DNA from 4 places in the Vibrio tarriae genome. Region 3 is predicted to be linked to each of the others. Evidence: predicted binding sites of a transcription regulator. Region 3 holds the regulator's gene; each other region holds the start of a gene.
What was found. Region 3 encodes PurR, which represses purine synthesis genes. Its sites were predicted from a motif close to TNANGNAAACGTTTNCNTNA; they were not measured.
Positions count from the first base shown of each region.

Region 1: a site for PurR is predicted at 898-917, ahead of CEQ48_RS12820 (phosphoribosylaminoimidazolesuccinocarboxamide synthase). Genes of this name have one in related genera too.
Region 2: a site for PurR is predicted at 1,208-1,227, ahead of CEQ48_RS00240 (formate--tetrahydrofolate ligase). Genes of this name have one in related genera too.
Region 4: a site for PurR is predicted at 1,010-1,029, ahead of CEQ48_RS13115 (inosine/guanosine kinase). Genes of this name have one in related genera too.

Region 1 covers NZ_CP022353.1:1,569,349-1,571,556, forward strand. Annotated here, with positions in the region: partial or broken gene CEQ48_RS20625 (hypothetical protein) at 1-165, shown strand, start outside; gene CEQ48_RS12815 (helicase) at 457-855, shown strand; gene CEQ48_RS12820 (phosphoribosylaminoimidazolesuccinocarboxamide synthase) at 1,021-2,127, shown strand.
Region 2 covers NZ_CP022352.1:42,916-45,123, reverse strand. Annotated here, with positions in the region: gene CEQ48_RS00240 (formate--tetrahydrofolate ligase) at 1-1,178, opposite strand, end outside; gene mscL (large-conductance mechanosensitive channel protein MscL) at 1,410-1,820, opposite strand; gene elbB (isoprenoid biosynthesis glyoxalase ElbB) at 2,089-2,208, opposite strand, start outside.
Region 3 covers NZ_CP022353.1:1,031,478-1,033,685, reverse strand. Annotated here, with positions in the region: gene torD (molecular chaperone TorD) at 1-324, shown strand, start outside; gene purR (HTH-type transcriptional repressor PurR) at 670-1,680, shown strand; cyclic di-GMP riboswitch class I at 1,839-1,925, shown strand; gene CEQ48_RS10440 (TfoX/Sxy family DNA transformation protein) at 2,039-2,208, shown strand, end outside.
Region 4 covers NZ_CP022353.1:1,638,343-1,640,550, forward strand. Annotated here, with positions in the region: gene CEQ48_RS13115 (inosine/guanosine kinase) at 1-934, opposite strand, end outside; gene mnmA (tRNA 2-thiouridine(34) synthase MnmA) at 1,199-2,208, shown strand, end outside.

The DNA.
Region 1 (2,208 bases), 540 kb from region 3:
TCTGTGATTGGTGTAAACAGCCAAAACTACTGACAAGACATGAATATGTGGATGGTAAAGCCCATCATTCATGTGAAAACTGCAATGAGTTTGCCCGAATGGATGTAAGGCAATTTAATTTAGCTGAGATGGCATTCCGAGAAAAAACAACAAGCAGCTCGATAAACTGCATCCCCTTAAACTTGAAAAAGCGCCTTATGGCGCTTTTTCTGTTTTATCCGCACATACCTGTATACGCCGCGACACGGCTTACGTGGCATTGCTCACAAAAACCACAAATCCTTATTTTTTTCCACCTTTATCAACAAGAAATAAAATTAATAAAAATCAGATGGATAATAAGAAGCGTCGTGTAATAAAACGAATTATTGTGCTTTTTTTATCCAAAAATAAGTTGCAAAAACAACCAACCAATAATACTGTATTTACATACAGCATGTATGGAGGGACAGTATTATGCTACACACTGAATTCAAACATTTTGGCTTACATAACTCGCACACACTCAGCACATTACGTACAAAGAATGATCTGGGCGAGGCAAACCTGATGCTGCGACTGGCCAGTTTGTCAGAGCGCTCACAATGGATTCTCTATACGGCTCAATGTCGACGTCCAAACCGTCAATCACTCCACGAGCACCAGATCGATTGTGGCAAAGTTATCCATCTCAAAACATCAACATGCCACTCTGAAGCAGAAATTGTTGCGAAGGCGATTGCTTGCCGTACTGCCAGCGCGATTGTGGCATCCAATGCGATAGATAGCGTGACTCAAAAGCAATTGATGCACTTTGCCCAACAGCATGGCTGTGAGCTGTTTTTTATTAAGCAAACCACGCATTCACTACACTGATCCTTAAACCACCTTTACTTAAACAATCTGGCAGGAACAAATTTAAGCAAACGTTTGCTTTTTATCTGGCAGCATAAATTAGTTCTGGTATCATGCGCTCAGCCCGCGATTTTATGTTCAGCTAAATCGCAAAAATGATGTTTGAATTCAGATAGGAATGTCTCAATGAGCCTTGCAGATCAAGTCCTTGCCGTCAATGACGACCTACCCATTCGTACCCATCAGCCAGTACACAGCGGCAAAGTTCGCTCGGTATACTGGTTGACGGAGCAAGACAGCCGCCGCCTAATTAAAGAGAAAGATTATCCAGTTGCTGAAGATGCCCCGCTGGCCATTATGGTCATCAGTGATCGTATTTCAGCCTTCGATTGCATTTGGCACGCGGAAGGCGGTGTCCATGGTGTACCGGGTAAAGGTGCAGCGCTCAATGCCATCTCGAATCATTGGTTCAAACTGTTCAAACAGCATGGTTTGGCGGAGAGTCATATTCTCGATATTCCTCATCCTTTTGTGTGGATTGTACAAAAAGCCCGCCCTATCAAAATTGAAGCCATCTGCCGTCAATATATTACCGGTTCAATGTGGCGCGCTTACACCAAAGGTGAGCGCGAGTTTTGTGGCATTACCCTACCAGAAGGTTTAGAGAAAGATAGTCAACTCCCAGAACTGTTAATGACACCCTCCACCAAAGGTATTTTACGTGGTATTCCCGGTGTGCCAGAAGCCGATGACGTGAACATCTCGCGCCAAGATATTGAAGCCAATTACGCAGCATTCAACTTCAGTCAACCACAAGACATTGACCATTACGAAACTCTGCTCAAGCAAGGTTTTACTGTGATCAGCGAAGCGCTAAAAAATGTGGGACAAATATTTGTCGATACCAAATTTGAATTTGGTTACGTGGCAGATCAGCAAGGACAGCAAAAACTGATCTATATGGATGAAGTGGGCACCCCTGACTCATCACGTATTTGGGATGCGCAGCAATATCAGCAAGGCAAGATTGTCGAAAATTCCAAAGAGGGATTCCGCCAATTTTTGCTGAACTACTTCCCAGACCCAGACATTTTACTCAACAAAGATCGCATGCCTGAACGTGAAGCTCTCGCACGTGATAATGCTTTACCACTGGAAGCGTTACTTGATATCTCACGCACCTATTTGGGTATTGCCGAAAAAATAACGGGACAACCTATCCATCTGAGTAACCAGCCAAAACAAGAGATCATCGAGATCCTAGATAAAAAATACGGATTGATCGATCGATAAACCCTGTCTGCGGTTTTTGCTATACCTCGCAGCTTAGAATCATAAGTAAGTGGTAAGCAAGAGAGATCCACGGATAAAAAC
Region 2 (2,208 bases), on a different replicon from region 3:
TTAACGTTATCAATATGCCATTTCAGGTTGGCAAAACCGGCTTGTAAAGCGGCGCTGTCTGGCGCGAATAAGGTATTAGGTACGGCTTGACCGGGACGTAAATCGTACTGGCCTGAATTGGCTTTTAAGCCGCGTAAGGTGGCGACAATCACTGCACAGTCTGGTGTTTTACCAGATGCTTTGGCTTTGATGTTGCACGCTTTCTCAAATCCCATATCGGAGCCAAAACCACCTTCGGTCACCGTGTAGTCCGCCAAACGGGTGGCGATTTCATCAGCAATGATCGATGAATTACCGTGCGCGATGTTGGCAAATGGGCCTGCGTGAATCAGCGTTGGTACGCCTTCTAAAGTCTGCATTAAGGTCGGCTCAATGGCTTCTTTCATGCTGACGGCCATTGCGCCGGCCACTTTCAGATCTTCGGTGGTGACCGGATTACCGTCTAAATCATAAGCCAACACCACATTACCGATGCGGCGACGCAAATCGCGTAGATCGGAGGCGAGAGCCAGAATCGCCATCAATTCGGAGGCGGCAGAGATATCAAACCCATCTTCGCGTTCATAACCATTAATGTTTTTTCCGGGTTCATTGCGGCCAACCATCACCATGCGCAGCGCACGATCGTTATGATCCATCACGCGTTTCCACACCACTTGTTTAGGGTCAATGCGCAGCGCTTGCATGCCGGTGCGGCGCTCAAAATCTGCATAGCCGAGGCGTTGCTCGTGATAAATTCGTGAATCAATCGCTGCCGCCGCAAGGTTATGCGCCGCCGTCACGGCGTGAATATCACCGGTTAAATGCAGATTCAGCTCTTCCATCGGCGCAACTTGTGAATAACCGCCGCCCGCCGCGCCGCCTTTTACCCCAAAAATCGGTCCCATTGAAGGCTGGCGAATGCAAGCCATCACTGAATGATGAAGTTTGGCTAACCCCTGCGCCAAACCGATCGTGGTGACCGTTTTGCCTTCACCCAATGGCGTTGGGGTAATCGCGGTGACCAGAATAAATTTGCCTTTAGGCCTACTGGCTAATCGATTTAGACAGTGCAGTGACACTTTGGCTTTATGCAGTCCGTGGCTTTCGTACTCATTCGCGAGCAATCCCGCTTTTTGAGCAATGGTGTCGATAGACGCTAATGGTGTAGCGCGGCAAATTTCAATATCTGGCAGCATAAAACCCTCATCGTAAGTGGTTAAAATGGTGAGGCAAACGTTTGCGCGCAAATCATAGCGATAAATTGTGGCTTGTAAAGATTCTTGTGGAGTGAATTCTGCGAGCGAGTGGGATTTTAGCGAATTGCTGATTTTGATCAATTGAAGCACACGGTTTTTACTGCTTTTTACCCCATGATGATTGAAAAGGCGCTCAACCAAGCGCCTTACAAAGAGGGTTACCGTGCAGCATTATTTATCTTGCTGAGATTTCAGCAAGTCACGAATCTCTGAGAGTAATTCTTGATCTTTAGTCGGTACAGGTGGGGCTTTCGGTGCCTCTTCTTCCTTGCGCTTTAAGCTATTGATTGCTTTTAAACCCATGAAAATAGCGAAAGCGATAATCGTAAAATCGACCACGGTTTGAATAAATTTACCGTAGGCAATCACGACGGCAGGGGCATCACCTTGTGCGGCAAGTAACACGAAACTTAGATCGCTAAAATTCACACCGCCTAAAATAATACCGATTGGCGGCATAATGATGTCTGCTACAAAAGATGACACTATTTTGCCAAACGCTGCACCAATAATGATACCGACTGCCATGTCGATCACATTGCCACGAGATGCAAAAGCCTTGAACTCTTTGAGTAAGCTCATTGGGTTTTCTCCAAAATTTGGATTAAAAGTTAAAGTTAAAAGGGTAACGGTATCAGGAGAACCAAACGGTCTTTTGCTGCCTGTTACGTTATCAAGGTTATATTGGCTTCAAGATTATGGCAATTAGGCCATTTGTAATTTCTATAAAACTATCATTATTAATGTGTCAGTTTTATTTCTGGAACAAATTAGTATTATTTGTTGGTCTGAAAATTAAAACAAATGCCCACATAAAGTGGGCATGGTTGTTGATTGAGTTAGTAAAACACTAAGCCAGTTGCAGTAGGCGCTCAACCAATTTTTCGATACCGGAAGCGGCTTGGGAAATATTCTCCGCCAACATGTAAGCGGGAGTGGAAAGCACTTTGTGCCTTTCATCAAATACAAT
Region 3 (2,208 bases):
ATGCGTGAGTTACTCAACGCACATGGGGTTAAGGTTGAAAAAAATATCAATGAGCCTGAGGATCATCTTGCCATACAGCTCGACTTTTTAGCGCATCTTGCGATCAGCGCTAACCAAATTGAGCACAGAGCACAACTGAGTTCAGCGCTACAAGCTCAGTCCGACTTCATAAGCCAACACTTACTCACTTGGCTGCCTGCCTTTGTTGAACGTTGCACTCAATTTGATGCATTCGGATTGTACTCAGCCGCCGCTCGTTTAGCGTTAGTCTTTATTAAGCAAGATCAACGCTGTATTGATGAGCTGGTTCACGACATCCATTAGTCAATACGGTTGCAGCTTAAAGTAGAATGAGGATAGACGAATTAATTGTGAAATGGCTTATAGTTTGATGAATGAATTTCGTTGCGACGGAGAGATTTGCAGTCTAAAATCCACCCGCAAACGATAAAAACGAATAAAAATGTAAACCGCTGTTTTTTAGCGGTTTTTGTTTTTTATTACTTTAGGTTTATTACTTTAGGCATAGTGATTGAAGCGCTTTACGTACGGCATAGTGTTGGACATGTGCTCGCACAGAGTGTGAAGATTCGCTCAGTCTCGCCTTACTTCTGCTGATTAAATCCACCGATGTTATTCGCTGGCAGCAGTCATCGACAGGAACACTCTATGGCTACGATTAAAGATGTGGCGCGCCTTGCGGGCGTGTCAACCACCACCGTTTCTCACGTTATCAATAAAACTCGTTTTGTGGCAGAAACCACCCAAGAGAAAGTGATGGAAGCCGTTAAGCAACTGAACTACGCGCCAAGTGCCGTAGCACGCAGCTTAAAGTGCAATACCACTCGCACGATTGGTATGTTAGTGACGCAATCTACTAACCTGTTTTTCTCGGAAGTTATCGACGGTGTGGAAAGCTACTGTTACCGTCAAGGCTATACGCTGATCCTATGTAACACAGGCGGCATCTATGAAAAGCAACGCGATTATATCCGCATGCTGGCCGAAAAACGGGTTGATGGCATTTTGGTGATGTGCTCAGACCTAACCCAAGAACTGCAAGATATGTTGGATGCGCACAAAGATATTCCAAAAGTGGTTATGGATTGGGGTCCAGAAACGTCGCACGCCGATAAAATCATCGATAACTCAGAAGAAGGCGGCTACCTCGCGACCAAATATCTCACTGACCGCGGTCACACTGAGATTGCATGTTTGAGTGGTCACTTCGTCAAAGCCGCATGCCAAGAGCGCATTCAAGGTTTCCGCCGCGCAATGGCGGAAGCTAATTTGACCGTCAATGAAGATTGGATCTTGGAAGGTAACTTTGAGTGTGATACTGCCGTTTTAGCGGCGGATAAAATCATTGCGATGGACAAGCGCCCCACGGCGGTATTCTGTTTCAACGATACGATGGCATTAGGTCTGATGAGCCGTTTGCAACAGAAAGGCATACGTATTCCAGAAGATATGTCTGTCATCGGTTACGATAATATCGAGTTAGCAGAATACTTCTCTCCACCACTGACCACAGTGCACCAACCCAAGCGTCGTGTGGGCAAGAACGCGTTTGAAATTTTGTTAGAGCGCATTAAAGATAAAGAACATGATCGCCGTATTTTCGAAATGCACCCAGAGATCGTAGAGCGCGATACGGTGAAAGACTTGACAAAATCCTAACTTTCTTGACAATTCATAACGCCTATATTTGAAACCCTGTCACATAAATATGACAAAACATATGTAGAGCGAGTATCATTAATAGCGCTTATTCTCACAATTGAAATATCAGTATGTGAGGATGAGCCAAGAATGATTAATTTTTATCAGGAAAAATGTCACGCACAGGGCAAACCATTCGAAAGAGTGGGACGCAAAGCCTCCGGCCTAAACCAGAAGACGTGGTAGGTAGCGGGGTTACCGATGGCAAAATGCATACACTATGTTGACTCATCATTGACATGGCCGATGCATGTATTTGCTAATTTTCTCGGACCTGACTTGGTGGCGTATGTAACAATACTCCGAGACTAACAGCATGGATAAACCAGTATTAAAAGATTCAATGCGGCTCTTTGAGCAGCTAGGACGTGTTAAATCTCGTTCAATGTTTGGTGGCTTTGGTATTTTCGTCGACGAAACTATGTTTGCGCTTGTGGTTAACGATACGCTGCACATCCGTGCAGATGACGCCACAATCGAAAAGTA
Region 4 (2,208 bases), 610 kb from region 3:
ATCCCGGTAATAACGGTAATGTGGTTTCACGTTTAGCGGAATCTTCGGTGTAACCCGCCATAAATAAACCCACTGGGCCTGCGGTACAAAGTACTAAATCAACCCAATCTAACGCTTTATCTGAGGCTGCCAGCGGATCGCTTTCTCCTGTTAAAGCTAATGCTTCATCTTCATTCATTGCCACCACAGTGACATGATCACGTAAAAATTCTTGCCAGAATTTCGGATCATCTTGAATAACAAATTTAGTACCTAGGGTTAATACCACAGGCACATCATATTTTTTTGCATATTCAATGGCACGCATTGTTGCTTCCGGCATTGGATCGCCTTCTTTACAACGAACTAAATAAGCCGTGATCACTAATGCAGAAGCACTAGCAAATATTTTTTCAGGAATACTGTCTGGTTGTAATTGGTTCATTTGACCTTCGCTGATCGCGAAAGTACGTTCACCATCTTCGGTAATCAAGGCAAAGCAGCGGCCAATCGCCCCCTCTACACCTTGTAAATAGTTGAGATCCATGCGGCTAGAAGTGTTACACAGATAGCGATAACCGTAACTGCCAATTTTAATATCTTGGCTCATCACACCCAGTAGCGTGGAGCGATCATCCGCAAGCACGGAGTAATTATGCAGCGTATTCCCTATAGTTCCACCTGCATATTCATTGGTAATCAAACGCTGCTCTTTTAATTCGTTGTATAACGCTTCTGCAGCCTGATCATCAATGACCAATGAGTGTCCTTTACTTAAACCATAACGTTCAATCAAATCTGAATCGACTTTGGCCTCTATATCCACTAGGGTTTGATCAATACCGATAATGTGGGTGCGCGACATCTTCTTATTTTCTTGCGCTTGAATGACCAGAGGATCACGCGCGTGAACCGGAAAATAATGCTTAGATTTGCGTTGGCCAGGAAATTTCATAAAGGTTACTTGGGTTCAAGGATGAAAGGAGCGCCGATTCTACCGCGCACCTTTTAGTGCAGCAATAAAGGAAAAAAAAGCAAACGTTTGCACGCTGAGGATTTTATTTCGCGCTCTTCTCTTAGCGCTTGGAGCGCAAGTGATTCAATAGGTTAGCAACATAGCGCTTAGGTTCGGGGAAGTGTGATTAGCGTCTCGGATCTGTCCTCGAAAAATTCTTTCTGTTAGAATCCCCGTCCAAGTTCCTCAAGTGGTAGATAAGTGATGTCTGTAGAGCACAGCGCAAACAGCCAAAAGAAAGTGATTGTCGGTATGTCTGGAGGGGTTGATTCCTCTGTTTCAGCCTATCTTCTCAAGCAACAGGGTTACCAAGTGGAAGGCCTGTTTATGAAAAACTGGGAAGAAGACGATAACGAAGAGTATTGTACTGCGGCAGAAGATCTCGCCGATGCTCAGGCGGTGTGTGACAAACTCGGCATCCCACTGCATACCATTAACTTCGCAGCAGAATACTGGGATAACGTATTTGAATACTTCCTCGCGGAATATAAAGCGGGACGGACTCCTAACCCAGATATTTTGTGTAATAAAGAGATCAAATTTAAAGCCTTCTTAGAATTTGCTGATGAAGTGCTGGATGCGGACTACATTGCCATGGGGCACTATGTGCGTCGCACCTTCCCGCAGAATGGCGAAAAACCGCAAATGCTGCGCGGTTTAGACGGTAATAAAGACCAAAGCTACTTCCTTTATACTCTGAGTCATGAGCAAGTGGCGCGTAGCCTATTCCCCGTGGGTGAACTAGAAAAACCTGAAGTACGCCGCATTGCCGAAGAACAAGGCTTAATTACCGCGAAGAAGAAAGATTCAACCGGTATTTGTTTTATCGGTGAGCGCAAATTTACCGACTTCTTATCTCGCTATTTGCCAGCCCAACCGGGTAAAATTGAGACCCCGGAAGGTAAAGTGATTGGTGAGCACCAAGGCTTGATGTACCACACTCTCGGACAGCGTAAAGGTCTGCACATTGGTGGTATGAAAGAGAGCAGCGAACAGCCATGGTATGTGGCGGATAAAGATCTCAAACGCAACGTACTCATCGCGGTACAAGGCGCGGATCATCCTCTCCTCAAATCGCATGGTTTGGTGGCGGCTCAGTTACATTGGGTTGATCGCACCCCCATCACTGAACCTGTACGTTGCAGCGTAAAGACGCGTTATCGTCAAAGTGACATCGCTTGTACCATCATTCCGCTCAGTGATGATCGCATCAA